Regions from separate parts of the Bradyrhizobium sp. KB893862 SZCCT0404 genome, predicted to be linked through region 3. Evidence: predicted binding sites of a transcription regulator. Region 3 holds the regulator's gene; each other region holds the start of a gene.
What was found. Region 3 encodes PhoB, which activates phosphate uptake and scavenging genes when phosphate is short. Its sites were predicted from a motif close to TGTCATNNANCTGTCAT; they were not measured.
Positions count from the first base shown of each region.

Region 1 (9,832 bases), on a different contig from region 3:
GTTGTCGATGTCGACTGATTTCTGAGCCAGGCCGGCTTGACGCATGCAATGACGATGGTGCGGCCCCCGAACCTCGCCGGACGTGCGCGGCGCGGGCTGCTGTGGACTCATCGATGGCTGGGACTGGCCGGAGGCATCGTCATGGTGCTGATCGGCCTCACGGGAAGCTTCATCGTCTTCTATCGCGAAATCGACGCGGCCCTGAACCCGGCGCTTTACACGCCCGCGGCGCCCGAGCAACGGGTTGCCTTGAGCGAGGTGATACGCGCCGCGGCTGCAGCGGATCCGGCGCCGATCGCCACGATCCTCGCGCCGGACCGGACCTGGCCGGTCTGGATTGTGATCCATACGCATGAAACCGCAGCAGGCCGCTACCCGAACCGCTGGACGACAATGGTCGATCCTTCGAACGGAAACGTGCTCGGACGGCGTGACTACGTCAACGCGTTCGCCCTCAAGGTCTATCGTCTCCACTACACGCTGCTGCTCTACGAGTGGTGGGGCAGGGAGTTGGTCGGCGTGGCCGGATTCACGCTGCTCGGCTTGACCGTATCGGGCCTCTTCTTGTGGTGGCGGAAGCCGGGCCGGTTCTGGCGATCGGTCTCGGTGCGCAAGAACGTCTCGTTGCTTCGATTTGCGCTGGACCTTCACGGTGCGGCGGGCTTTTGGGCGCTGCTGGTGCTCCTCGGTCTGTCGGTCACCGGCGTCGGCATCGTCTTTCCCGATGTGGTGCGCCCGATCGTCGGCCTGGTGTCGCAGCTGACGCCCGATCCTGCGCCGCGGATCGCAGCGCCGCCCTCGGCCGGAGCGCCGCTGCTCTCACCGGATGCGATCATGCAACGCGCGCAGGAGGCCAAGCCGGGCAGGGCGGTCGCCATGCTGAACCCGCCGACCGCAACGCGTAACACGTGGCGCGTGCAGTTCCGTCCCGACGGCGCCGATCCCGCCGTGCGGGCGCGCGGGGCGATCTGGCTCGATCCATGGAGCGGCGCGGTGGTGCAGGATCGAACGCCGGATGCCCTGTCGCTGGGCGACCGCTATCTGGCCGAACAGCTCTGGATCCACAACGGCGCGACGTTTGGACTGCCCGGACGATTGCTGGTGTTCGCAGCCGGCTTCGCGCCACTCGTCCTCTTCGTCAGCGGCGCGATCATGTGGCTCAAGAGGCGGCCGGGGAGGATCAGGGCGAGTTCGCCTACCGCCTGACGATCGAGCCGGCGCGGCTGACGAGGCGGGCGAGCTGCTTGAAGCGGCTGCCGACGCGGTCGGCGACGAGATCGACGAGCCGGTGCTCGAACACCAGCATCAGTTTGCGGCCCTGGCTGCGGAAATGCGTGGCGGGCAAGACGCCCGGCCGCGCGGCCGAGATCAGATGAGCGACACGGAACGCAGCGCCAAGCAGGCGGGCGCGCTCGAGCTGCGCCGGCGTCAGCAGCTCCTGCATGGTGACCGGCGGCTGGTTTTCCTCGCTGAGGCCCGCATAGCGGTAGAACACGGACAGGCCGACGAAGGCGCGCTCGGTGTGGGTGATCGCACCGAAATTGCCGTTGACGACGAGGCTCAGCGTCTGCTCGCCGCGATGATCGGGATGCACGCGCCAGCCGATGTCGGAGAGCAGGCAGGCGGCGTGGCGCAGGCGGCGATCCTCCTCGGTCTCGCGCAGCTTCACCACGCGCACCAGGCGGTCGGTCCAGGCGATCAGCTCGCGGGCATGCTTGGCCGAACGTGACAGCAGCTCATTCAGCTCTTCGGCCGCACAGATCAGCCCGTCCTTGTTGCGTTCGGTCTCCGACAGCTTCTCGTGCAGCAGGCCCTCGCGCACGCCGAAGGTCGAGAACACGATGGTCTTCGGCTTGGCGACCCGGATGATGTGCTCGAGCACCAGGGCCGCATAGGTCAGGAGCGGACGGCGGGCATCGGCGACGATCTCGATGTCTGCAAGCATGTCGGCGGCGGCGAGGCGTCGCAACCGACGTGAGAAGTCGAGCGCCTCGGCTGCGGAAATCGAGTAGCCGTGCATGACCTGGAGCGGGTAGCCGCTCTGGATGATGTGGATGCGCGCGAGTGCGCGCCAGGTGCCGCCGACGGCGTAGAAGGTGCGACCGCGGCCGGCGGCGAGCAGCTCGACCTCGTCGATCTCCTCGCGCACGATGCGGTCGGCGCGCTTGAGCGACTTATGCGCAAGGTCCTGCAGCGCGAGGCCGCCGAGCGGCAGCGTCACGCCGCTGCGGACGCTGTTCCGGCGCACGTCGATCAGCTCCAGCGATCCGCCGCCGAGGTCGCCGACGATGCCGTCGGGATGATGGATGCCGGAGATCACGCCGAGCGCCGACAGCCGCGCCTCGCGCGGGCCCGACAGGATCTCGATCTTGACCGCGCAGATGCGCTCGGCCCTGGCGATGAAGTCGGGGCCGTTGGAGGCGTCGCGGCAGGCCGCGGTCGCGATCGCGAACACACGACCGACCTGCATGACGCGGCACAGCGCGCGAAAACGCTTGAGCGAGGTCAGCGCCTTGTCGACGGCATCAGGCGCGAGCAGGCCCGTGCTCTGCACCTCGCGCCCGAGGCCGCACAGCGTCTTCTCGTTGAAGATCGGAATGAGGCTCCGCGCCAGCCCTTCGTAAACGACGAGACGAACCGAGTTGGAACCGATGTCGATGACCGCGACGCTGGCGCCGCGCTTGCGCGGCCGCGTCACGTCGCCGATCCCGGATCAGGACTGGTGACGTTCATTCCGGCGCGTGAGACGACGCGGCGAGGATTCCTTGAGCGACTTTCCACGGCCAGACAGACTCGGATTTGTCATGAAGTAGTTGTGGACATTGAAAGGCTCCTCGCCCTTCGCGGTCTTCATACGCGTTGAGGACCCGTCCGGCAACAATTGCCAGCTCTGCTCATTGTCCTTGAGGTTCGCGACCATGATCTGTTCGAGAACCTGCTGATGCACCGTGGGATTTTGCAGCGGGCAGAGCACCTCGACGCGGCGGTCGAGGTTGCGCGGCATCATGTCGGCCGAGGAGATATACACAGCCGCTTTCGCGCTCGGCAGGCCCTGGCCCATGCCGAAGCAGTAGATTCGGCCGTGTTCCAGGAAGCGGCCGATGATCGACTTGACGCGGATGTTCTCGGAGAGGCCGGGGATGCCGGGACGGAGGCAGCAGATACCGCGCACCACGAGCTCGACCTGCACGCCGGCCTGCGAGGCCTCGTACAGCGCGTCGATGATGTCGGGGTCGACCAGCGCGTTCATCTTCATCCAGACCGCGCCGGGACGGCCGTGCCGCGCATGCGCGGTCTCGCCCTGGATGTGCTCGATGATGCGCTTGCGCAGCGTCAGCGGCGACACCGCCATCTTCTCCAGATCGCTCGGCGCCGCGTAGCCGGTGATGAAGTTGAACACGCGCGCCGCGTCGCGGCCGATGGTCGGGTCCGAGGTGAAGTAGGAGAGGTCGGTATAGATGCGTGCCGTCACCGGATGGTAGTTGCCGGTGCCGGTGTGGACGTAGGTGGTCAGGCTGCCGCCCTCGCGGCGCACCACCATCGAAAGCTTGGCGTGCGTCTTCAATTCGAGGAAGCCGTACACGACCTGCACGCCGGCGCGCTCGAGATCGCGCGCCCAGCGGATGTTGGCTTCCTCGTCGAAGCGCGCCTTGAGCTCGATCAGCGCGGTGACGGACTTGCCGGCTTCGGCGGCTTCCGCCAGCGCGCGCACGATCGGCGAGTTGTTGGAGGTGCGGTACAGCGTCTGCTTGATCGCGACGACATCAGGGTCGCGCGCGGCCTGCTGCAGGAACTGCACGACGACGTCGAAGGATTCGTAGGGGTGGTGGACGACGAGGTCCTTCTGCCGGATCGCGGCGAAGATATCGCCGCCATGCTCGCGCACGCGTTCGGGATGGCGCGGCACGTAAGGGGTGAATTCGAGATCGGGGCGATCCAGCCGCGTGAGCTGCGAGAGCTCGTTCATGGCGAGCACGCCGTCGACGAGGAACACTTCGTCGTCGGCGGCCGACAGCGCGTGCTGCACGAAGTTGCGCAGCTCCTCCGGCATCTTGGCGTCGATCTCGAGCCGGATCACCGACCCGCGGCGGCGGCGCTTCAGCGCGGTCTCGAACAGACGGACGAGGTCTTCGGCCTCTTCCTCGATTTCGAGCTCGGAGTCGCGGATGATGCGGAAGGCGCCCTGGCCGTGGAGATTGTAGCCGGGGAACAGGCGGTTGATGAACAGGCCGGTCGCCTGCTCCAGCGAGATGAGCCGGACGGCCTTGCCCTCGGACGGCAACCGGATGAAGCGGTCGATCTTGCCGGGCATGCGGATCAGCGCGTTCATCTGCTTGCCGTCGGCGGCGCGCGTGAGCTGGAGCGCGATGGTGAAGCCGAGGCTCGGGATGAACGGGAAGGGGTGGGCCGGGTCGATCGCGAGCGGCGTCAGCAGCGGGAACACGTTGTTGAGGAAGTATTCCTCGATCCAGGTCCGTTCCGCCTTGGTGACGTCCTTGCCGTCCACCAGGACGATGCCGACGTCGGCCAGCGTGCCGCGCAGGTCGCGCCAGATCGCCTGCTGGTCGGAGGCGAGCTGGGAGACGGTGCGGTTGATCAGCGCCAGCTGCTCGGACGGCGTCAGGCCATCGGGGGCGCGCTCGGCAATGCCCTCACGCACCTGGGCCTTGATGCCTGCGACGCGGACCATGAAGAATTCGTCGAGGTTGTTTGCCGAAATCGACAGGAATCGGACCCGCTCCAGCACGGGATGGCTGGGATTGACCGATTCCTCCAGGACACGGCGGTTGAAATGCAGCCAGGAGAGCTCGCGGTTGATGAATCGCTCCGGGCTCGACGCGATCGCCGGCAGCGCCTCGGTCTCCGGGGCTTTGTCTTTGATTTCAACAGCTTGCGCGGAGTCCATGAGAAGTCGATCCATCCAGTTCACCCCCTTTTGCGGCTTACGCGCAAAATCGGCGGGAGCATGTGTTAGAGCGATGACGTTTCGATGACATTGATGTTCCGCCGCCGTGCGGCGTCAAGCGGCGTTGCTGGACCGGTGCGGACGGCGTCAGGCGTCCCGCAGCAACTCGGCGGCCAGCGCCCTCGTGACGGGGCGGCCGAGCCGCAGGGCTTCGCTGTCGAGCCGCTCCACGGCTTGCCGGGCGGCGGCCGAGGACCGTTCGAGGCGGGTGGCGAGGTAGCCGACCACGCTCTCGTCCACGGCGAGCTGGCGGTCGGCGCAGAATTTGACGATCAGGCCGCGGAACAGCTGGTCGTCGGGCGGCAGCAGCGTGACGACGGGTACGGCGCGCAGGCGCGAGCGCAGGTCACGGAGCTCGATCTCGAGCGAGGCCGGTACCTCGCGCCCGGTGAACAGGACGAAGGCGCCGTCCTCGCGGGCGAGGTTCATCAGGTGGAAGACGGCGCGCTCGTCGAAATCCCCGGCCTTGAGGTCCTCGACCACCAGGGCGCCGGTTGCGAGCGCGCCGGGCACGCCGGCCGCGGTCAGCGCATTGGCCGTGGTCGAGCGGGCGCCCGATATCTCGGCCCAGATCGCGGCGAGATGGCTCTTGCCGCTGCCTTCGGGGCCGGCCAGCCACATGATCCGGTTCGGCCATTCCGGCCAGCCTTCGATCAGGCCGAGACCGGCCGCGTTGGCGGGACCTTCGAGGAAATTGTCCCGGCTGAGGCTCTCCGCATGCGGAAGCGCGAACGCCAATTGTCGGGGATGAACGCGGCCTGCCACGCTTGCTGTGCTCCATGCCGGCGGGCCGGCTCGTTTGAAGAGATCGGACGTATCGAGCGGGAGTTGGCCTTTTGCGGGGCCGCGTCGCCTCTCATTTGGCCTCGATGGTGCTCATGTGCCGCAGCCACTCGACGAGGTAGAGCGACACGGAGGAGAGCGTGAAGACCGTCACGAAGCCCATCAGGATAATATCATAGGGCGCGGGCTTGAAGCCGAAGGCAAGAGACGCCAGCACCAGGGCGGCGTAGGCGACCTGGGCGGCTGTGTTTAGCTTGGATACTTTCGACGGCTTCATCTCGACCGGCTTGTCGAACAGCCAGGACACGATCACGGCCGTGACGATCATGATGTCCCGCGACACCACCAGGATCACGACCCAGCGCGGGATGTCGCCCCAGATGCCGAGCGCCAGGTAGATCGAGACCAGAAGCGCCTTGTCGGCGAGCGGATCCAGGAGGGCACCGAGCTCGCTGCGCATGTTGAAGCGCTTGGCCAGGAAGCCGTCGACGGCGTCGCTGATGCCCGCGATCAGGAAGACGGCAAATGCCACCTCCATTTGGCTCGACACGATGGCCCAGACGATGATCGGGACCAGCATGATGCGGCCCAGCGTGATGATGTTCGGAATACTCACGAAAGCGCTTCCCGGCACCCGGTCTGACCTCGAATCCGGCCCCCTGGGAGGCTGAACCGGTTGATATCTACATAGTACGGCCGGGAGCGCCATGCGAGCCATTGCGCATCCCCGGAATTCGACGTAACCAGCCGCAAACCCACTGGAAATCCGGCATGACCGACCGCAAAAACGGCCTTACCTACGCCGATTCAGGCGTCGATATCGACGCGGGCAACCGCCTGGTCGACCTGATCAAGCCGATGGTGCGCGCCACCGCACGGCCGGGCGCCGATGCCGAAATCGGCGGTTTCGGCGGCCTGTTCGACCTCAAGGCGGCCGGATTCAAGGACCCTGTCCTGGTCGCCGCCACCGACGGCGTCGGAACCAAGGTCAAGATCGCGATCGAGACCGGCCTGCATGGCGGGATCGGCATCGACCTCGTCGCCATGAGCGTCAACGACCTCGTGGTGCAGGGCGCCGAGCCGCTGTTCTTCCTGGACTATTTCGCTTGCGGCAAGCTCGATCCGGAGGCCACGGCCTCGATCGTCGCCGGTGTTGCCGAGGGCTGCCGCGAGTCCGGCTGCGCGCTGATCGGCGGCGAGACCGCCGAGATGCCCGGCCTCTACAAGGATGGCGATTACGATCTCGGCGGCTTTGCCGTCGGCGCCGCCGAGCGCGGCACGCTGTTGCCGCGCAAGGACATCGCCGCGGGCGATGCGGTGATTGGCCTGGCCTCGTCGGGCGTGCACTCCAACGGCTTCTCGCTGGTGCGCAAGATCGTGGAACAGTCCGGCCTCGGCTTCGAGGCACCTGCGCCGTTCGCGCCGGTCATGACGCTCGGCGGCGCGCTGCTGACGCCGACCAAGCTCTATGTCAAATCCTGCCTGCGCGCGATCCGCGAGACCGGGGCGGTAAAGGGGCTCGCCCACATCACCGGCGGCGGCTTCACCGACAATATCCCGCGCGTGCTGCCGAAAGATCTCGGCGTCGGCATCGATCTGGCACGCCTGCCGGTGCTGCCGGTGTTCAAATGGCTGGCGGCGCAGGCCGGCATTGCCGAGCTCGAAATGCTCAGGACCTTCAACTGCGGCATCGGCATGATCGCGATCGTCGAGCCTGACAAGGTCGACGAGGTCGTCCGGGTCTTCACCGATGCCGGCGAGACCGTGGCGCAGCTCGGTACCGTGATCCCGGCCGAGGGCGAGCATCGCGTCGTCTACAACGGCCATCTCGATATGGCGCTGTGATGACTGGCGCTGTGATGAAGCGCCGTGTCGCCATCCTGATCTCCGGCCGCGGCTCCAACATGGCCGCGCTGATCAAGGCCGCCGCTGCCGCGGATTTCCCGGCGGAGATCTCGCTCGTCATCTCGAACAAGGCCGATGCGCTCGGGCTCGAACGGGCCAGGGCGGGCGGCGTCAACACGCTGGTGATCGAGAGCAAGCCGTTCGGCAAGGACCGCGCCGGCTTCGAGAAGGTGCTGCAGGCAGCCCTCGACCAGCACGGCATCGAGCTGATTTGTCTCGGCGGCTTCATGCGCCTGTTCACGGCCGAGTTCACGATGGCCTGGTACGGGCGGATGCTCAACATCCATCCTTCGCTGCTGCCTTCGTTCCCCGGCCTCGACCCGCACGGCCAGGCCCTGCGCGCCGGCGTAAAGCTGTCCGGTGCGACGGTGCACTTCGTGATCCCCGAAACCGATGCCGGCCCGATCGTGATGCAGGGCGCGGTTCCCGTCGGCGACCACGACACCGCGGACACGCTGTCGGAGCGCATCCTCGAAGTCGAGCATCGCATCTATCCCGAAGCGCTGCGGCTGCTGGCCACCGGCAAGGTCCGCATCGAGGGCGATGTGTGCAGGACGGCGGGGAGCGCAGCGTCGGAGAATTTTCTGGTTGCGCCGGTGGTGAGCTGAAGCGCCGAAACGTTTCGTCTCCCCAAACAAAATCCCCCGGCAGAGCCGGGGGCAACGTCATGATCTCTCGCGTGTCGTTGAGAGAAAATCAGGAGACCTTGAGGTTCTCCGCGGACGACTTGCCGCGGTTCTCCACGAGGTCGTATTCAACCACCTGATTTTCGTTGAGGGTCGAGAGTCCGGCGCGCTCGACGGCCGAGATATGGACGAACACGTCCTTGTCGCCGCCGTTCGGCTTGATGAACCCATAGCCCTTGGTCGGGTTGAACCATTTGACGGTGCCCTTTTGTGGCATCCTCAGTCTCCTCCACTAGACAGAAAAAAGACGCGGCCGCTTTTTCGCGTGCCACGCCACAAACGGGCTTCCGGAAGTCTGTTCGAGTCTCATCGTCGCGAAACGCACAGTCGAGCGGCCAATTCCGATTGTGTCGGATATTGCAACACGAAAATCGCGCGTTAGCAAGCAGCGCGCGAATTTCAAGACCGGGGCGGGCGCCGTCGTCGGCTATTTGCGACCTGTGGCCGCGGAACCACAATCGAGGCAATAGCCTCGGCAACAGCGTGCCAACCGGTTGACCCTCCGTGGCAGTTCGGCACAAATCGCCGCATGCGCGAGCCGCCCATGTTGCATTTTTGCGGGCCGCGATTTGCTTCGGGATTGGTCGTCATGCGCTGCGCCTTGCAGCCCTTCGGGACACGGCAGATGATTGGGCTGGGCCGCGTCCGGGTGAGGGCTGCGGTCGCCAGGACTTTTGCAGTCATCGCGCTTGCGCTGGTCGTGACGATGGCTGCGGCGGCGCCCGTCCTTGCACAAAGCCCGACGCCCACTCCGACCCCGACGCCCACGCCGTCGCCGACCCCCATCCCGATGCCCACCTCGACCAACTTCAATCAGTCGGCCGGCAACAGCATGCTCAATTTCGGGTCGGGATTTCTGGAGCGGCTGGGCAACCAGGCCTCCAATGGTTTCGACCGGACGTTCCGGACCAATCCCGGCGGCGGCGGTGCGTCCGCGACCACGGAAGATCCCCGCTACCGGACCTGGTTCGAGGGCTATGGCATCTCGGTCCGCACCGACGCCCAGGGCGACTTCGTCGGCGACAAGCGCAGGACGTTCGGCGGTGTCGCCGGTTTCGGCGCGCGCGTTGCACCCGGCGTCAATCTCGGCTTCTCCATCGATCAGAGCCACACCGACATCGACGTTCCGCTGGCGCTGCAGTCGGCAACGCTCGATCTGACCCAGCTCGGCTTCAACGGCTCGATCGACAAGGGGCCGTGGACATGGGCCTTCGCGGTGGTCCACGGCTTCGGCAAGGTCCACTCCAGCCGCGATACCGGCTTTGGCCTCGCGACCGCCGGCTATCGCGCCGCAGTCGACGGCGCTCTGACCGAGATCAGCTATTACTGGACCAAGGACCAGATGCGCGTCGTGCCCAAGGGCGCGCTCGAATATGTGCGCGCCACCAGCGCCGCGTTCCAGGAGGCCGGCGGGCTCGATCCGCTCAACGTGGGCTCGACGGCGCTCGCGCGCGCACGCGTCATGGTCGGTGCCGAGATCGGGCGCTATTTC
Region 1 covers NZ_JAFCLT010000004.1:195,591-205,422, reverse strand. The annotation lists gene JQ617_RS18810 (TonB-dependent receptor) at 1-25, shown strand, start outside; gene JQ617_RS18805 (PepSY-associated TM helix domain-containing protein) at 49-1,206, shown strand; gene ppx (exopolyphosphatase) at 1,196-2,698, opposite strand; gene JQ617_RS18795 (RNA degradosome polyphosphate kinase) at 2,714-4,906, opposite strand; gene JQ617_RS18790 (P-loop NTPase family protein) at 5,054-5,731, opposite strand; gene JQ617_RS18785 (CDP-alcohol phosphatidyltransferase family protein) at 5,823-6,365, opposite strand; gene purM (phosphoribosylformylglycinamidine cyclo-ligase) at 6,521-7,594, shown strand; gene purN (phosphoribosylglycinamide formyltransferase) at 7,609-8,262, shown strand; gene JQ617_RS18770 (cold-shock protein) at 8,351-8,557, opposite strand; gene JQ617_RS18765 (autotransporter outer membrane beta-barrel domain-containing protein) at 8,930-9,832, shown strand, end outside.
Region 1: a site for PhoB is predicted at 4,980-4,996, ahead of JQ617_RS18795 (RNA degradosome polyphosphate kinase). Genes of this name have one in related genera too.

Region 2 (9,832 bases), on a different contig from region 3:
GGTGCCGAGCTCGAACAACTTAGCGAACAGGCGCCCCAGGATCATCGCGTCGGCGATGTCGGTGACGTGGAATTCGTCGAAGCAGAGCAGCCAGCTCTCCTCGAAGATCGCCGTCGCGGTCAGCGCGATGACGTCGCTGTCTGCGATCTCGCCGCGCGCGATGGCCTGGCGATAATCGTAGATGCGCTCATGCGCCTCGGCCATGAATTCGTGGAAATGCGCGCGACGCTTGTGCTCGACGCTCGCGTGCTGGAAGAACAGATCCATCAGCATGGTCTTGCCGCGGCCGACCTCGCCATGGATGTAGAGCCCGTGCGGCGCATCGTCCTTGTCGCTGCTGCTGAACAGGCGGCTGAGCAGGCCCTGCTTGCGCGCGGGCTTGTAGGTCGCGAGCCGCTGGTCGAGCGCCGCATAAGCCTCGGCGACCTCGGCCTGCGCAGCATCCGGCTCGATCGCACCGGATGCGATTTCAGCCTGGTATGCCTCGCGGAATGAGGATTCTGGGGTGGAGAGCATGGCCCTTTACCGCCAGAGATGGGCGGAAATTGCAAGCCGTGAATTGGTGCGGGGCGCTATGCGTTCCGTGTCCCGGACGCGCTGCAGCGTGTAACGCTGCTGCGCAGAGCCGGGACCCACTATTTCGTTCATCGCGGAATGCTGGGCCCCGGCTCTACGGCCGGGGCACGAGAGCGCAGCTACTCACACAGCTCGTAGGCGTCCTCGACGACATAGGGGCCACCGCCCGTCGATGCGCGCGACGAGAACAAGACAAAACGCTCGGCCATGAACGCCTTGCTCGGGAAGTAGCCGCGGATCGAGAGATAGTCGGCGACGTCGCGGTCGGAGGCGTCGTGCAGACGGGCCAGCGTGACGTGAGGGATGAACTTGCGTCCCTCGGGATCGAGACCGATCCGCTGCATCATGCGTTCGAGCTCGGCCTGCAATTCCATCAGCGGCTTGCTCGGCGCGATGGTCGCGACCACTGCGCGCGGCTTGCGACCACCAAAACTTGTCAGCCCCTGCACCTTCACCTCGAACGGTTTGCGGTCGACGCGAAACAGCATCGATGCGATCTCGTTGGCGGAGACGCCGTCGATATCGCCGATGAAGCGCAGGGTGACGTGATAATTTTCGGGATCGATCCACCGGGCGCCGGGAAGGCCGCCCCGCAAGTTGGAAAGCGACTGGCCGATCTCGGCCGGAATTTCCAGACCAGTGAACAAACGCGGCATCGTTTCGCACTCCCGATGCTTGGGCACGGCCCTCGAGCGAGAACCATATCCAAATTAGAGCCGGCGACGAATCACCGGTACCCTGATTCCTATCGCAGTTGTGTGACTCTGCGAAGCATCGCGCGCCTGACCCCGGGAAAACCCTGGGAATTAGGGTTAGCACTGCCTGCTTTTCAACGCCGGTGCTCGGTTATCGTGCCAAGGAATGCCTCCACCGTGGGCATGATGTTGCCGACGATGATGTCGACGCCCGCCGCGGTCGGATGGATGCCGTCGGCCTGGTTGAGCTTGGCGTCGGCGGCAACGCCCTCGAGGAAGAACGGATAGAGCGGCACGTCGAATTTTTTCGCCAGATCCGGATAAATCGAATTGAAGCGCGCCGCGTAATCGGCGCCGTAATTCGGCGGCGCCACCATGCCGCACAGCATCACCGGAATCCTGCGCGCCTTGAGACGCTGGACGATGTCGGTGAGCGCGGTGCGCGTCAGGGCGGGATCGATGCCGCGCAGCGCGTCGTTGGCGCCGAGCTCGACGATGACGCCATCGGTTCCGTCGGGCACCGACCAGTCGAGCCGGTCGCGGCCGCCGGAGGAGGTGTCGCCGGACACCCCGGCATTGGTCATGTCGACCGCTATGCCTTTGGTTTGCAAGGCTTTTTGGAGCTTCGTGGGGAACGCATCCTGGGCCGGGAGGCCAAGGCCGGCGCTCAAGGAATCGCCGAGGACGACAAGCTTCAGCGGTTTTGTCGCCTCCGCCCAAGCCGGGGTCGCCATCGTCATCAAAGCGAGCATCAACACGGCTATGTGCATGAACATTCCGTAACGCCTCTCGACCGCGCCATCGGACTTGCCATATGACCGGACCATGGACACTCGCATCGAACCCTCTTCCCTCGCCGCTGCCGCGGACACCATTGCCATCTCCAACGTCAATCTCTCATTGGGCACAGGCGCGGCACGCGTTCACATCCTCAAGGATATCAGCCTGCGCGTCGCCTCGGGCGAGACGATCGGCCTGATCGGCCCGTCAGGCTCGGGCAAATCCACGCTGCTGATGGTGATGGCGGGGCTGGAGCGTCCTGATAGCGGAGAGGTGGTGGTATCGGGCACGCCTTTCAATGCCCTCGACGAGGATGCGCTCGCGCGCTTCCGCGGCCGCCAGGTCGGCATCGTCTTCCAGTCCTTCCATCTGATCCCGACCATGACGGCGCTGGAGAACGTCGCCGTGCCGCTCGAGCTCGCCGGCAATCCCGACGCCGCAAAGCGCGCGGCGCAGGAGCTGCACTCGGTCGGCCTCGGAGATCGCCTGCATCATTATCCGACGCAGCTCTCCGGCGGCGAGCAGCAGCGCGTCGCGCTCGCCCGTGCGCTGGCGCCCGATCCCGCGATCCTCGTCGCCGACGAGCCGACCGGCAATCTCGACGAGGCCACCGGAAAGCAGATCGTCGACCTGCTCTTCACCAAGCATGCCGAGCGCGGCATGACGCTGGTGCTGGTGACGCACGATTCCTCGCTCGCGCATCGCTGCGATCGCGTCATCCGCCTGCGCTCCGGGCGCATCGACACGCAGACCGCGCCGGCATGAGCGCAGCTAGCGAACCGTTCGCGAGGCCGAGCGCCGTCGCGCTGTCGCTGCGCTATGCCTTGCGCGAATTGCGCGGGGGCTTGCGCGGCTTCTACGTCTTCATCGCCTGCATCGCGCTCGGCGTGATGGCGATCGCCGGCGTCGGCTCGGTCTCGGCGAGCCTGTCCGACGGCCTCGCCCGCGAGGGCCGCACCCTGCTCGGCGGCGACGTCTCGTTCGTGCTGTTCCAGCGCGAGGCCAAGCCTGACGAGGTCGCATTCCTGCGCTCGCGCGGCACGGTCTCGACCGCCGCCACGCTGCGCGGCATGGCGCGTGCGGCCGACGGCCAGCTCGCGCTGGTCGAGATGAAGGCCGTCGACGACAGCTATCCGATGCTGGGCCAGCTGACGCTTGCGCCGCCCATGCCGATGTCCGATCTGCTCGCGATGCGCGATGGCGCATTCGGCGCCGCCGCCGATCCGACGCTGCTCGCACGGCTCTCCCTCAAGACCGGCGACCGCGTCACCATCGGCAGCGCAACGTTCCAGATCCGCGCTACCGTCGAGGCCGAGCCCGACAAGCTCGCCGGCGGCATCGGCTTTGGTCCCCGCTTCCTGATCAGCGAGGCCGGCCTGAAGGCCACCGGGCTGATCCAGCCCGGCAGCCTGGTGCGCTGGGTGTACCGGGTGAAGCTGCCCGATACCGCCAACAGCGAGCGCGCCACCGAGACCTTCATCGCGGACGCGCGCAATGCCGCGCCGCAGGCCGGCTGGGAGATCCGCAGCCGCTCCAATGCCTCGCCGCAGCTCGAGCGCAACATCAACCGCTTCACGCAGTTCCTGACGCTGGTCGGCCTCGCCGCGCTGCTGGTCGGCGGCGTCGGCGTCGCCAATGCCGTCAAGAGCCACATCGACCGCAAGCTCGAGGTGATCGCGGCGTTCAAGGCCGTCGGTGCGACGGGGCGCGACGTGTTCGGGATCTATCTGGCGCAGGTGGTCCTGCTCGCCGCGATCGGCTCGGTGATCGGCCTTGCGCTCGGCGCCGCCATGCCGTTCGCCATCGTCGGGCTGTTCGGCAAGCTGCTGCCGCTGCCGGTGGTGCCGGCCGTGCATGCCGACGAGCTCGCGCTGTCCTTCGTCTACGGCCTGCTCACCGCGCTCGCCTTCGGCCTGTGGCCGCTCGCCCGCGTGCACGACGTGCCGGTGGCCGCGCTGTTCCGCGACACCATCAGCTCCGAATGGCACCGGCCGCGCGCGAGCTACCTCGTGTTCATGGCGGTCGTGATCGCGCTGCTCATCGCGGTCGTGATCGGGCTCTCCTTCGACAAGCGCATCGCCGCGGTGTTCGTGGCCTCCTCCGTCGTCGTGTTCGCCCTGCTTCGCGGCATCGCCGCCCTGCTGATGACGATCGCGCGCCGGCTGCCGCGGACCCGGCTGCCGATGCTGCGGCTGGCGATCGCCAACATCCACCGGCCGGGCGCGCTGACGCCGTCGGTGGTGCTGTCGCTGGGCCTCGGGCTCGCCGTGCTGGTCACCATCACCCAGATCGACGGCAATCTGCGGCGGCAGTTCCTCGCCGCCCTGCCCGACCGCGCCCCCTCGTTCTTCTTCATCGACATCCCGAGCACCCAGGCCGAGCAGTTCGACGGCTATCTGCAAAAGATCGCGCCCGGCGCCAAGGTCGAGGACGTGCCGATGCTGCGCGGCCGCATCGTCGCCGCGCGCGGGGTGCGCGCCGAGGAGCTCAGGCCCACCACGGATTCCGAATGGGTGCTGCAGAGCGACCGCGGCCTGACCTACACGGCCGAGATGCCGAAGGGGTCCAAGGTGGTCGAGGGCGAGTGGTGGAGCGCGGACTATTCCGGCCCGCCGCTGGTCTCGATGGAGAAGAAGATCGCCGACGGGCTCGGCCTCAAGCTCGGCGACGAGGTCGTGGTCAACGTGCTCGGCCGCGACATCCCGGCGAAGATCAGCAATCTGCGCAACATCGACTGGCAGGGGATGGGCATCAATTTCGTCCTGGTGTTCTCGCCCAATGCCTTCAAGGGCGCCCCGCACACCCACATCGCGACGCTGACCGAGGCCGGCGGCGATGCCGCCGGCGACGGCAAGATCATCAAGCAGGTGGCCGACGCCTACCCCATGGTGACCAGCGTGCGGGTGCGCGAGGTGATGGAGACCGTCGGCTCTGTCGTGACAAACCTGGCGCTGGCGATCCGCGGCGCCAGCGCGGTGACCCTGATCTCGGCCATCCTGGTGCTGGGCGGGGCGCTGGCCGCCGGCCACCGTCACCGGGTCTACGATGCGGTAATCCTCAAGACCCTGGGCGCGACGCGGCTGCGGCTGCTCGGCGCCTATGCGCTCGAATACCTCCTGATCGGGCTTGCCACCGCGGTGTTCGGCGTGATCGCCGGCAGCGTCGCCGCCTGGATGATCGTGACGCGGCTGATGACGCTCAGCTTCGTCTGGCAGGCGGGCAGCGCGGCGGGCGTGGTGGCGGCCGCCCTGGTCGTCACCGTCGGCCTCGGGCTCGCGGGAACGCTGCTCGCATTGAACAAAAAGCCCGCTACCGTGTTGCGCAATTTGTGACAAAAGGTAGCGGCGGGCGGCGCAGGAGCGAAATCGCACGATTCCTGCGATTAACCACGACCGCTCGTCTGGATTGTGGGCGAGGGCGACATTCAGCCGCGCGTGGACGGTTGCAGCGAATGTGTTAGTTTCCCACATATCGAATGGGTTCGGAGCCCCGATTGTTAGCCAAAATTTAGTCGGCAGGCATCGGTATCCGAGATAGAATTTGACGTACCGGCGGCATGGCGACCCTCATGCCGGACCGGACCAACCAACGGGATTTCGACCATGTCGGACCTAGACCGTAACTACGCTTCTCCTTTCGGCAGGGCCGCCGGGCGTGTCGACGCCGCGACGGTCGATGCCGGCCTGCGCGCCTATATGCTGCGCATCTACAATTACATGAGCATCGGCCTGGCCATCACCGGCCTTGCCGCGCTCGGTGTCTACATGGCTGCCGTGACTGACGTCCCGACCGCGGACGCCGTTCGCGTCGGCAAGATCTTCCTGACGCCGTTCGGCTACGCGATGTTCGTCAGCCCCCTGAAGTGGCTGTTCATGCTCGCGCCGCTCGCGATGGTGTTCGTGATCTCGGCGGGTATCAACCGTCTCGCCCCCTCGACCGCCCAGATCCTGTTCTGGGTGTTCGCGGCGCTGATGGGTATCTCGCTGTCGTCGATCTTCCTGGTGTTCACCCACACCTCGATCGTGCGGGTGTTCTTCATCACCGCGGCGACGTTCGGTGCGCTGAGCCTCTACGGCTACACCACCAAACGTGACCTGACCGGCATGGGCTCGTTCCTGTTCATGGGCCTGATCGGCATCATCATCGCGAGCCTGGTCAACCTGTTCCTGGCGAGCTCGATGCTGCAGTTCATCGTGTCGGTGGTCGGCGTGCTGGTGTTCGCGGGCCTCACCGCCTGGGATACGCAGCGCCTGAAGAACGATTACATCTACGGCTACGCTTCGGCCGGCGGTGAAATCGCAGAGCGTGCGGCCATCACCGGCGCGCTGTCGCTGTACCTGAACTTCATCAACCTGTTCACGCTGCTCCTGCAGCTCCTCGGCCAGCGCGATTAAGCGATCGACGAGAGAACGGACACGAACCCCGGCCGAGAGGCCGGGGTTTTTGTTTGGGCCGGTGGGGACGTGCTCCCGTAGCCCGGATGGAGCGAAGCGCAATCCGGGACGATCGGGCCCGCGGATGCACCTGCCCCCGGATTTCGCTGCGCTTCATCCGGGCTACGCGGGCAATTCAATAGTCCCTCCACGGACGCATTTCTGGATTGCTTCGCTGCGCTCGCAATGACGATGGGGAAGCAGCGTTGCCCCTTCCAGCGGCCGGGCGAACGCCCTAATCTTCCCCCATGACCGCACCTGACATCAGGCCCACGACCGAGGCCGACCTTCCCGCCATCACCGCCATCTACCAGCAGGCCGTCCGCGAGGGCACCGCGACGTTCGAGCTGGATCCGCCCGACCTTGCCGAGATGACGCGCCGCTACCGCGCGCTGGTGGACGGCGGCTATCCCTATTTCGTCGCGATCCTCGACGGGCGCGTGGCCGGCTATGCCTATGCCGGCGCCTACCGGCCGCGGCCGGCCTACCGCTTCACGGTCGAGAACTCGATCTATCTCGATCCGTCCTTCCACCGCCGCGGCATCGGCTCCCTGCTGCTGGACCGGCTGGTCACCGAATGCGAGGCGCGCGGCTTCCGCCAGATGATCGCCGTGATCGGCGATTCCGCCAATGCCGGCTCGATCGGCGTCCACACCAGGGGCGGCTTCAAGATGATCGGCACGCATCCCAATGTCGGGCTGAAATTCGGCCGCTGGCTGGACACGGTGATGATGCAGCGCGACCTCGGCGAGGGCGCGAAGACGGTGCCGGGGAAGTAGGGCCCGCGAGGGGATCCTGTAGGATGGGTAGAGCGCAGCGATACCCGGGAACACGGCAAGCAAAGTCCCGGATGTCGCTTCGCCGGGCTACAAAGATCGCCACATCACAGGTCCCGTAGGGTGGGCAAAGCGGAAGCGTGCCCACCAAATCCCGGCGATCGAAAAAGAACGTGGGCACGGCGCTGCGCGCCTTTGCCCACCCTACGGCACCGGTCGTGCCGCTGGCTCCCGTAGCCCGGATGGAGCGCGGCGAAATCCGGGACAGGTTCCTCTGTGGATACAGCGGCCCCGGATTGCGCTGCGCTCCATCCGGGCTACGGGACTGCCGCTACACCACCGCCAGCTTGCGGTCGATCGCCAGCAGCACGCGCTCGAGCTCGTGGCCGCGGCGCAGGATCAGGCCGGTCGCCGAGATCACGCTGTACATGCCCTGCTTGCGCGCGAGGCGCGGGTCCTTCTCGATGCGATAGATCGGAACTTCCGAGGCGCGGCGATAGACCGAAAACACTGCCCGGTCCCTCAGGAAGTCGATGGCATAGTCGCGCCACTCGCCGTCGGCCACCATGCGGCCGTAGAGATTGAGAATGCGGTGCAGCTCGAGCCGGTTGAACGTCACCCGGTTCGCCTGCGCGCTCGCAGCGGCGGGATGCGCCGCCGCGCGCTGCCCGCTCGGATCAGCATCCTCCGGCGTCAGACTCATGGGAAGCGCTCCTCATTGCACAGCACGACCCGCGTCCGCGAAGACCGTCCCCGGAACGGCGGATCATGACAGTTGCATGATTGCGCCAACCGTTCCCCGCCGCAAGGCCCTCGATGGAACTCGCCCGCTCAACCCATGGAATCGGGTGCGAATCACCCTACACGCAGGGGTGGAACTTCCTCGCGACGAAGCGTCACGGGATCGTGCTCAAGAATCTTAGTCTCGCCGCTTTTCCGCCAAGCGCCTGCCGCCCTGCATTGCGAAAAGACGTGTGTGCGTTGACCCGGTCCTTTCGGTTCCGGATTCCTCAGCCCCCAGCCCCCCGGGGTCGAACAGGATCGGGTCTGTACGCGCGACAAGGAGGGCCAACGCGAGTTGGTCCTTTTTTGTTTGTGTCGGACTGTTTCCGGCGCGACGCCCCTCTCTCCGAACATCCGCGCGAAGATTCTCACCCCTCATCCCGAGGAGCCGCGAAGCGGCGTCTCGAAGGATCGAGGCCGAGCTGCGTCAGCGCACACGGCCTGCATGGTTCGAGACGGCGCTGACGCGCCTCCTCACCATGAGGAGTGAAAGTGACTACGACGCTTGAGAGAGACGGAAATCGAATCAGTGCAGCGAGGTGTACGCCGCACCTAACATCGGGCCCGGCTTGTCGCGGCTGCCGTCCTGGATGTAGACCACCGCGCCGTCGACGCCGTCGCGCGTGAGGTTCTCCAGCGGCACCGTCCAGCTTTCGGGACGCCCGGTCCAGTCGCCGACCTTGAGCAGGTTGCGCACCACGTTGTGATAGGTGACCTGCTGCCCGCGATTTTCGCCGCGGCTGATCGCGATCGGCACCGACTTGGCGATGGAGCAGATCCAGACCTCGCCATGCGAGACCCCCACCGGCTCCTTGCTCGCGGCCACCGACACGTTGATCTGCTTGCCCGAGAGCGACATCGACACCGGCACGCTCATCACGCCGGTGCCCTTGTCGGTCTTGCCGATCGCGCTTTCGATGCCGGCGCGATCGCTGCCGATGACATGCGTCGAGCCGTTCACCACGACCTGCGGCGTGTAGACCTCGCGGTCACCGCGCATGCGCGAATAGGCCCGCTGCCGTGCGGAGAAACGCGAATCCGCCAGCGTGTCCTTCCAGCCGAGATAGTCCCAATAATCGATCGGCATGCTCAGCGCGATGATCGAGGGATCGCTGGAGAGATCGCCGATGATCTTGTCGGCGGGCGGGCAGGACGAGCAGCCCTGCGAGGTAAACAATTCGACAACGGCGCGGGGATCGGCGTGGGCGGGACGGATGACGGCGACGATTGCGCAGATGCCGAGTGCTCCCGACCAGAGAGCGCCGGACCAACGTGAAATCAGATGAGAAGCCGTCATTGTCGTCATGTCGAACGCCGCACACCAAAGTCCGTGGAAGGGGGAATCTTATCGCCTGATGGTCACCGTAGTCTTACGGGGCGCGGCACGCTCAACCGTCCAATGCGATTTTCCGCCGGACGGGCCCATCTGAATCATGCCGCAAACGCGCGAAGGCGGCCTTGTGATAGGCCGCCTTCGTTTAACCTTCTACTCACGTCGCAGTGAGCCACCGTTCACAAATTCGCGCTTAGGCCGCGAGCTTGCGCAGCACGTAGTGCAGAATGCCGCCGTTCCGGTAGTAGTCGAGCTCGTCCAGCGTATCGATGCGGCAGAGCAGCGAAACGCGCTGCAACGAACCGTCGCCGGAGACGATTTCCGCGGTCAGCTTCTGGCGCGGCTTGAGGTCGCCGACCAGGCCACGCAGCGTGACCTTCTCGTCGCCCTTGAGGCCGAGCGACGACCACGAGGTGCCCTCTTCGAAGGTCAGCGGCAGCACGCCCATGCCGACCA
Region 2 covers NZ_JAFCLT010000005.1:75,365-85,196, forward strand. The annotation lists gene zapE (cell division protein ZapE) at 1-516, opposite strand, end outside; gene thpR (RNA 2',3'-cyclic phosphodiesterase) at 696-1,232, opposite strand; gene JQ617_RS20940 (arylesterase) at 1,406-2,041, opposite strand; gene JQ617_RS20945 (ABC transporter ATP-binding protein) at 2,097-2,816, shown strand; gene JQ617_RS20950 (ABC transporter permease) at 2,813-5,383, shown strand; gene JQ617_RS20955 (Bax inhibitor-1/YccA family protein) at 5,654-6,445, shown strand; gene JQ617_RS20960 (GNAT family N-acetyltransferase) at 6,733-7,263, shown strand; gene JQ617_RS20965 (DUF2794 domain-containing protein) at 7,592-7,963, opposite strand; gene JQ617_RS20970 (DUF1223 domain-containing protein) at 8,570-9,349, opposite strand; gene acnA (aconitate hydratase AcnA) at 9,570-9,832, opposite strand, start outside.
Region 2: a site for PhoB is predicted at 8,029-8,045, ahead of JQ617_RS20965 (DUF2794 domain-containing protein). Genes of this name have one in related genera too.

Region 3 (9,832 bases):
ATAGCCACAAATATTGATTTGGCGATGACTCATCGCCTCCGCCCGCCTCCACAAGAGAGATCACGCGGTATGGGTCCCCGGCCTTCGCCGGGACGACGATTACCTTCGCCGCCGCTACTTCACCGCGTCGAAGCACCAGGCCAGAATGCCCTTCTGCGCGTGCAGGCGGTTTTCGGCCTCGTCGAACACGACCGATTGCGGGCCGTCGATCACCTCGTCGGTGACCTCCTCGCCGCGATGCGCGGGCAGGCAGTGCATGAACAGCGCGTCGGGTTTTGCCAGCGACATCAGCTTCGAATTGACCTGGTAGGGCTTGAGCACGTTGTGGCGATGCTCGCCCTCCTTGTCGCCCATCGACACCCAGGTGTCGGTGACGACGCAGTCGGCGCCCTTCACGGCGGCCTCGGGATCGCTGCCGAGCACGATCGGTGCGCCGGTCGCCTTGATCCAGTCGCGCATCGGCTTCTTCGGCGCGAGCTCCGGCGGTGTTGCGACGTTGAGCTGGAATTTGAAGCGCTCGGCGGCATGCGCCCAGGACGCCAGCACGTTGTTGTCGTCGCCGGTCCAGGCCACCGTCTTGCCCTCGATCGGGCCGCGATGCTCCTGATAGGTCAACAGGTCCGCCATCACCTGGCAGGGATGCGAGCGCCGCGTCAGGCCGTTGATGACGGGCACGGTCGCATTCGCCGCGAGCTCCAGCAGCGCATCGTGGTTGAGGATGCGGATCATGATGGCGTCGACATAGCGCGACAGCACGCGCGCGGTGTCGGCAATGGTCTCGCCGCGGCCGAGCTGCATCTCGGCGCCGGTGAGCATGATGGGCTCGCCGCCGAGCTGGCGCATGGCGACGTCGAACGAGACGCGGGTGCGCGTCGAGGGACGCTCGAAGATCATCGCCAGCGTCTTGCCTTCGAGCGGCCTGACCGGCTGATGCGCCTTCTGCTTCGCCTTCATGGCCGAGGAGGCGTCGAGCATGCTCTTGAGCTCCGACAACGGGAGCTCGTTGATATCGAGAAAGTGCTTCGGGGACTTGCTCATCAGCTTGTCGCCCGCTTGTTGCCCGTGAGCGCAGTGCAGGCGCGCTCCAGCCGTCCGACGCTGTCCTCGATCTCGGCTTCGGTGACGATCAGAGGCGGCAGGAAGCGCACGACATTGTCGCCGGCACCGACCGTGAGCAGCTTTTCGTTGCGCAGCGCGGCGACGAGATCGCCCGAGGGCACGACAGCCTTGATGCCGATCAGCAGGCCCTCGCCGCGCACCTCGCTGACGACGTCGGGATGACGGTCGATCACGGAGGCGAGCTTCTGCTTGAGCAGCAGCGACATCTTCTGCACGTGGTCGAAGAAGCCGGGCTTGAGCATGACGTCGAGCACGGCGTTCGCGGCCGAGATCGCCAGCGGATTGCCGCCGAAGGTCGAGCCGTGCGAGCCGGGGCCCATGCCGGAGGCCGCCTCCGCGGTGGCCAGCACCGCGCCGATCGGGAAGCCGCCGCCGAGCGCCTTGGCGAGCGACATCACGTCAGGCGTGACGCCGTAGCGGCGATGCGCGAACAGATCGCCGGTGCGCCCCATGCCGGTCTGCACCTCGTCGAAGGCGAGCAGCAGGCCCTTCTCGTCGCAGAGCTGACGCAGCGCCTTGAGGAACGCCGGCGTCGCCGAGCGCACGCCGCCCTCGCCCTGGATCGGCTCGATCAGGATGCCGGCGGTCTGCGGGCCGATCGCCTTCTTCACGGCCTCGATGTCGCCGTGCGGGAGCTGGTCGAAACCGTCCATCGGCGGACCGAAACCTTCGAGATATTTTGGCGATCCCGTCGCGGCGAGCGTTGCCAGCGTGCGGCCGTGGAAGGCGCCTTCGAAGGTGATGATGCGGTAGCGCTCCGGATGGCCCTTGGAGAAGTGATGATGGCGGACCAGCTTGATCACGCCCTCCAGCGCCTCGGCGCCGGAATTGCAGAAGAACACGAAGTCCGCGAAGCTCTCGCTGCACAGGCGCGCGGCAAGCTTCTCGCCGTCCGGGCTCTGGAACAGGTTCGACATGTGCCAGAGCTTGGTCGCCTGCTCCTGCAGCGCCTTGACCAGCGCGGGATGGGCGTGACCGAGCGCGTTCACCGCGACGCCGGAGGTGAAATCGAGATAGCGATCGCCATTGGTCGCGATCAGCCAGCAGCCTTCACCACGCTCGAAACCGAGGTCGGCTCTGGCGAAAACGGGGAGCAAATGCGGCGCTGCGCTGTTAGTCATGACGATCACTTGATTGTTGAGGACGGCCCGGGCGCGCTCACGCAGCGCACCATTGACCGGCCCGGAAAACGAAACGTGCCGCCTTTTAAGGGCGGCACGTGACACTATCTTATGCCGGGTAGAACGGGTGTCAATGCCGCCCGAAAGCCTCGCGAAACGCAGAATCCGTAGTCTTGCGGTGCCTAATTAGCGCGGTTTTAGCCACGGAACATGTGGAAGCGAGTCGGCGGACTCTTGCGCGTGAGTCACGCCATATTGTAGCGTTTGGCTTGTCAGATACGACATCTCGTGCAGCAGTTCTGATCCTCTAAGTCCTCATGTACCGGCGTAAACGTTCGGGCGTTCTGGTTACGCCCGGCGAGCCTTAAGGGATTCTGGCGGCACGGGTTTTTCGAGGCTTAGGCATTCGCCGCAGGGCGCCAGGACGGCAGCCGCGCGGCGAGGGAAAGGGTGCAATGACGGTTTTGACCTGGTCCGACGATCGCGTCGAGCAGTTGAAAAAGCTCTGGGAGGCCGGTTTGTCGGCCAGCCAGATCGCAGCCGAGCTCGGCAACGTGACCCGTAATGCCGTGATCGGCAAAGTGCACAGGCTCGGCCTGTCCGGCCGCGCCAAGAGCCCCTCCTCGGCAGCTCCGCGGCCGCGCAAGGCGCGTCCCGCGCAGCATATGATGCGGGTCAGCCGCCCCATCGCCCGCGGCAACACCGCGCTGGCGCAGGCCTTCGAGGTCGAGGTCGAGGCGGAGCCCGTGACCTACGACAACGTGGTGCCGATGAGCCAGCGGCTGTCGCTGCTGGAGCTGAACGAGGCGACCTGCCACTGGCCGGTCGGCGATCCCTCGAGCCCGGATTTCTTCTTCTGCGGCGGCAAGGCGCTCTCGGGCCTGCCCTACTGCGCCCAGCACTCGCGCGTGGCCTATCAGCCCGCCGCGGATCGCCGGCGCGCGCCGGCCAAGCCCGGCACGCGCTGAGCACGGTTTTAAGCGACACCGTCCCGACGTGAGGCCGGGACGATGATCGAGGCATAAAAAAGCGCGCCATGTGGCGCGCTTTTTATTTGGCCTGCCTGAAGCCGCTCTCAGGTCTGCTCGGCTTTCGCAAAGCGGTCGTCGAGCGCGTAGCCCGCACCGCGGACCGTGCGGATCGGGTCCTGCTCGCGGCCGAGATTGAGCAGCTTGCGCAGGCGCCCGATATGGACGTCGACGGTGCGCTCGTCGATGTAGATGTCGCGGCCCCAGACGCTGTCGAGCAGCTGCTCGCGCGAGAACACGCGGCCGGGATGCTCCAGGAAGAACTCCAGCAGGCGATATTCGGTCGGGCCGAGATCGATCGGCCGGCCCGAGCGCGCGACGCGGCGCTTGTCGCGATCGAGCTCGATGTCGCCATAGGCGAGCACGGTGGCGAGCCGCTCGGGGCTGGCGCGCCGCAAGAGGCCCTTCACGCGCGCCAGCAGCTCCGGCACCGAGAACGGCTTGACGATGTAGTCGTCGGCGCCGGTGGCCAGCCCGCGCACCCGCTCGCTCTCCTCGCCGCGCGCGGTGAGCATGATGATCGGGAGCTGCTTGGTCTCGGGGCGGGTCCGCAGCCGCCGGCACAGCTCGATGCCTGACAGGCCCGGCAGCATCCAGTCGAGCACGATCAGATCGGGAATATGTTCCTTGAGACGGGTGTCGGCGTCGTCGCCGCGCATCACCGTCTCGACGTCATAGCCGTCGCCTTCGAGGTTGTAGCGCAGAAGCTCGGTGAGAGCTTCCTCGTCTTCAACCACCATAATGCGTGCGCCCATGGTGTCGTCGCTCCTTAAGTCTTCAGGTATTCGGAACCGTCGTGGCGAAGGTCGTCATGTCGCCCTTCGGCCGCTTGTCGGTGATCGCCTGGCCCTCGATCATGTAGAACACGGTCTCGGCGATGTTGGTGGCGTGGTCGCCGATCCGCTCGATGTTCTTGGCGCAGAACATCAGGTGGATGCAGAACGAGATGTTGCGCGGATCCTCCATCATGTAGGTGAGGAGCTCGCGGAACAGCGAGGTACAGATGGCGTCGACTTCCTCGTCGCCCTTCCACACCGCCATCGCTGCCGGCAGGTCGTGCGCGGCATAGGCGTCCAGCACCGACTTGACCTGCTGCTGCACGAGGTCGGTCATGTGTTCCAGGCCGCGGAACAGCTTGAGCGGATGGAAGTCCGTCTCCAGCGCCGCGACGCGCTTGCCCATGTTCTTGGCGAGGTCGCCGATGCGCTCGAGATCGGTCGCGACGCGCATCGCGCCGACGATCTCGCGCAGGTCCACCGCCATCGGCTGGCGGCGCGCGATGGTGAGAACGGCACGCTCCTCGATCTTCTTCTGGAGCGCGTCGAGCTCGGCGTCGATGGTGACGACGCGCTGGCCGAGCGCGACGTCGCGGCGGATCAGCGCGTCGACGGAATCGACGATCATGCGCTCGGCGATGCCGCCCATCTCGGCGACCAGGCGGGTGAGCTCCTGGAGGTCGGTGTCGAAGGCTTTTGCGGTATGTTCAGAACCCATGTCCCGTCTCCTCAGCCGAACCGGCCGGTGATGTAATCCTGCGTGCGCCGATCGGTCGGCGACGTGAAGATCTTGCTGGTGTCGTCGAACTCGATCAGCTCGCCGAGATACATGAAGGCGGTCTTGTCGGAGACGCGCGCCGCCTGCTGCATGTTGTGGGTGACGATCGCGATCGTGTAATTCTCGGACAGTTCCTGGATCAGCTCCTCGACCTTGGCGGTCGAGATCGGGTCGAGCGCCGAGCAGGGCTCGTCGAACAGGATCACCTCGGGCCGCACCGCGACGGTGCGGGCGATGCAGAGGCGCTGCTGCTGGCCGCCGGACAGCGACAGGCCGGAGGCGTTGAGCTTGTCCTTGACCTCGTTCCACAGCGCGCCGCCGCGCAGCGCCTTCTCGACGCGGTCGTCCATCTCCGACTTCGAGATCTTCTCATAGAGGCGGATGCCGAAGGCGATGTTCTCGTAGATCGTCATCGGGAACGGCGTCGGCTTCTGGAACACCATGCCGACGCGGGCGCGCAGCAGGTTCAGATCAAGCTTGGGGTCGAGGATGTTGGTCTGGTCGAGCATCAGCTGACCGGTGACGCGCTGGCCCGGATAGAGGTCGTACATCCGGTTGAAGATGCGCAGCAGGGTGGACTTGCCGCAGCCCGACGGGCCGATGAACGCCGTGACGCGGTTGGTGCCGAGCGTCAGGTTGATGTTCTTCAGCGCGTGGTGCTCGCCGTAATAGAAGTTGAGGTTGCGCACCGTCACCTTGGCGGGCGCTTCCGGCAGCGGCTGCGAGCCGGGATGAACGGGCGTACTGACGGAAACAGACATTTCACTCATTTTGCAGTCCTCTCGGCGCTCAGGAGGCGCGCGCCAATGTTCAGGGCAAGCACGGTCAACGTGATCAGCAGCGCGCCGCTCCAGGCCAGCTGCTTCCAATAGGCGTAGGGACTCTGGACGAAATTGTTGATGGTGACCGGCAGGTTGGCCATCGTCTTGTTCAGGCCCAGGCTGAAGAACTGGTTCGACAGCGCAGTGAACAGCAGCGGCGCGGTCTCGCCGGCGACGCGGGCGGTGGCCAGCATCACGCCGGTGATGAGGCCGGAGCGCGCCGCACGATAGGCGATGCGCTTGATCACCAGCGAGCGCGGCAGGCCGAGTGCGGAAGCCGCCTCGCGCAGCGCGTTCGGCACCAGCAGCAGCATGTCCTCAGTCGTGCGCAGCACCACCGGGATGACGATGACGGCAAGCGCGAGGCTGCCGGCGATCGCCGAGAAGCCGCGCATCGGCACCACCACCGCACCGTAGATGAACAGGCCGATGATGATCGAGGGCGCCGAGAGCAGGATGTCGTTGATGAAGCGGATCACCGAGGTCAGCTTGTCGTTGCGGCCGTACTCGGCGAGATAGGTGCCGGCGAACAGGCCGAGCGGCGCGCCGATGCCGACGCCGAGCACGGTCATGATGATCGAACCGACGATGGCGTTGCGCAGGCCGCCTTCGGTCGAGCCCGGAGGCGGCGTGTCGGCGACGAAGATCTGCAGGTTCAGACCGGCAATGCCGTTGTAGAGCAGCGTCATCAGGATCAATGCGAGCCACGTGACGCCGAAGGCGGCGGCACCGAGGCAGAGCACACGGATGACGATGTCCATGCGGCGACGGCGTGCGTAAATCGGGTTCATGTTACTTGCCCGCCTTCTTTTCGAGACGCATCAGCATCAACCGTGCAGCCGCGAGCACGAAGAACGTCAGCACGAACAGCAGCAGGCCGAGCAGGATCAGGCCGGACTGGTGCAGGCCGTCGCTCTCGGCGAACTCCGATGCGATCGCCGCCGAGATCGTGGTGCCGGGCGCGAAGATCGACGAGGAGATGCGGAACGAGTTGCCGATGATGAAGGTCACCGCCATGGTCTCGCCGAGCGCGCGGCCCAGCGCCAGCATGACTCCGCCGATGACGCCGACGCGGGTGTAGGGGATCACCACGCTGCGGACGACTTCCCAGGTGGTGCAGCCGACGCCGTAAGCGGCCTCCTTCAGCACCGGCGGCACGGTCTTGAACACGTCGACCGAGATCGAGGTGATGAAAGGCAGCACCATGATGGCGAGGATCAGCGCGGCGTTGAACAGGCTGAGATAGGACGGGGGACCTGCGAAGATCGCGCCCAGCACGGGGACGCCGTCGAAGATCTTGATCATGAAGGGCTGGAAGGTGTTGGCCAGGAACGGACCCAGCACGAAGAAGCCCCACATGCCGTAGATGATCGAGGGAATGCCGGCGAGCAGCTCGATCGCCATGCCGATCGGACGGCGTGCCCATTGCGGACAGAGCTCGGTGAGGAAGATCGCGATGCCGAGACCGACCGGAATGGCGATCGCCATCGCAATGAAGGAGGTGACGAGCGTGCCGTAGATCGGCCCGAGCGCGCCGAGCACCGGCGGATCGGCGGACGGCGCCCAGCGCTGCGTCCACAGGAAGGAGAGGCCGTATTCCTTCATCGCCGGGAAGGCGCCGACGATCAGCGAAATGATGATGCCGCCGAGAATCAGCAGCACGGAAATCGCGCTCAGGCGCGTGATCCAGTAAAAGGTGAGGTCCCCGAGCTTGAACGCGCTTAATGCCTTGGCGCGGTCATACGGTCCGGCAGCATCAATTACGTTGCTCTCGACAGCCATCTCAGCCACGCCGATCCCCTGTAGCCGTTTTATACATGCTTGTTGTTGGTGGCGCGCTCCGGATCTGGCGCGATGCCGATCCGGAGCGGAGGTCTTGGATCATCCCGGCACCCTGTCCGGGAGGAGGAGCGCCTTAGCTCTTGATCTCGGCAGCCCAGGTCTTCTCGATCAGGGTCACGACGCCCTCGGGCATCGGGATGTAGTCGAGTTCCTCAGCCGCCTTGCCGCCGTTCTTGAAGGCCCAGCGGAAGAACTTGATGGCTTCCTGCGAGGCCGCCTTGTCGGTGGCGTCCTTGTGCATAAGGATGAAGGTCGCAGCCGTGATCGGCCAGGACTTCTCGCCGGGCTGGTCGGTCAGGATGACGTAGTAGCCGGGAGCCTTGGCCCAGTCGGCGTTGGAAGCGGCCGCCTGGAAGGCCTCGACGGTCGGCTGCACCGGCTTGCCGGCCTTGTTGACGAGACCGGTGTAGGTCAGCTTGTTCTGCTTGGCATAGGCGTACTCGACGTAACCGATCGAGTTCTTGGTCTGGCTGATGTTGCCCGACACGCCTTCGTTGCCCTTGGCGCCGACGCCGACCGGCCACTCGACCGCGGTGCCCTCACCGACCTTGCTCTTCCAGTCGGCCGAGGCCTTGGAGAGGTAGTTGGTGAAGTTGAAGGTGGTACCCGAACCGTCCGAGCGGCGGACCACGGTGATCGCGTCCGACGGCAGCTTCACGTTCGGATTGAGCTTCTTGATCGCGGCGTCGTCCCACTTGGTGATCTTGCCGAGATAGATGGAGGCGAGGGTCTCGCCGTCGAACACCATCTCACCGGGCTTCACGCCCTCGATGTTGACGACGGGAACGATGGCGCCCATCACCATCGGCCACTGGACGAGGCCGTCCTTCTCGAGCTGCTCGGCCTTGAGCGGCGCGTCGCTGGCGCCGAAGGTCACGGTCTTGGCCTGGATCTGCTTGATGCCGCCGCCCGAGCCGATCGACTGGTAGTTCAGACCGTTGCCGGTCTCCTTCTTGTAGGCGTCAGCCCACTTGGAATAGATCGGGAACGGGAATGTCGCACCGGCACCCGTGATATCGGCGGCAAAGGCCGCCGTCGTCGTTGCGGCGACCAAGCCGGCAGCGACGATCGTTTTGATGAAATTCATGCTGGTCTCCATACAGGGGAGCGAAGCGCCATCCGCGCCCGATCGCGCTCCCCGCGCCGCCCCTTTAGGAGCGGACGGCTGTGCTTTTACGAAGGTTTCGTGACAGTCGGATGACAGCAACAAGCGATTGAAATCGCTTGATTTTCAAGCTGCGGCAGGAGCCTTGACCTGGGGAAAACAGGCGGTGAAGGTGGCACCCTGGCGCGGCACACTTTCGATCAAAAGCCGGCCGCGATGCCGGTTAAGAATATGTTTCACCAGCGATAATCCGAGTCCGGTTCCACCCTGCGAGCGGCTGTCGCCGACATCGACCCGGTAGAACCGCTCGGTCAGCCGCGGCAGGTGCTCGGGGGCGATGCCGGGGCCGAAATCCCGGACCATGACGCGGATTTCCTGGGTTCCCTCGGTGGCGCCGCCCGAAGTCAGCGACACGATGACACGTCCGCCCGAGGCGCCGTATTTGAGCGCATTCTCGATCAGGTTCTCGAACAGGCGGAGCAGCTCCTCACGGTCGCCCGCGATCATCACCGGCGGGTCCGGCAGATGAATCTCGACCTCGACCTGGCGCTCGCGCGCCAGCGGCTCCAGCCCGTCGGCGACCTGGCGGATGATCGGTAGCAGGTCGACCAGGGTGTCGGGCCGCACATGGGCCGACAGTTCGACCCGCGACAGCGACAGCAGATCGTCGATCAGGCGCGCCATGCGGGTGGCCTGGTTGTGCATGATGCCCAGGAAGCGCTCCCGCGCCTTGGGATCGTCCTTGGCCTGGCCCTGCAGCGTGTCGATGAAGCCCGACAGGGCGGCCAGCGGGGTGCGCAGCTCGTGGCTGGCATTGGCGACGAAGTCGGCCCGCATCTCCTCTACCCGGCGCAGCGGCGTCTGGTCGTGGAAGGTCATCAGCATGCATTTGTCGGCGCCGCCGAAGCTGGTCGGCACCGGCACCGGCGTGATGATCAGCTCCATCCAGCGATCGACCGGAACATGATCGAGATAGGTCGCGCGGCGTGGCTCGGTGGTCGCGATCGACTCGCGCAGCGCGGTGATGATCTCCGGCGAGCGCAGCGCGAACTGGGCGAGCTCGTTGCGGCGGAGCGCCGGCGCGAGCTGGGCCGCGGCAGCGTTGAGGTGGATGACGCGCCCGGCGCGGTCGAGCAGCACCGCAGGATCGGGCATGCCGGCGACGACCGCGGCGACCGCAGCGCTCTCGACCGGATTGATGCGGCGGACATCATCGCGCGAGGCGGCGGTGTCGTGCAGGCG
Region 3 covers NZ_JAFCLT010000015.1:51,389-61,220, reverse strand. The annotation lists gene argF (ornithine carbamoyltransferase) at 115-1,038, opposite strand; gene JQ617_RS36780 (aspartate aminotransferase family protein) at 1,038-2,240, opposite strand; gene JQ617_RS36775 (GcrA family cell cycle regulator) at 2,696-3,208, shown strand; gene phoB (phosphate regulon transcriptional regulator PhoB) at 3,316-4,023, opposite strand; gene phoU (phosphate signaling complex protein PhoU) at 4,046-4,762, opposite strand; gene pstB (phosphate ABC transporter ATP-binding protein PstB) at 4,774-5,592, opposite strand; gene pstA (phosphate ABC transporter permease PstA) at 5,589-6,434, opposite strand; gene pstC (phosphate ABC transporter permease subunit PstC) at 6,436-7,425, opposite strand; gene pstS (phosphate ABC transporter substrate-binding protein PstS) at 7,559-8,572, opposite strand; gene JQ617_RS36740 (ATP-binding protein) at 8,717-9,832, opposite strand, start outside.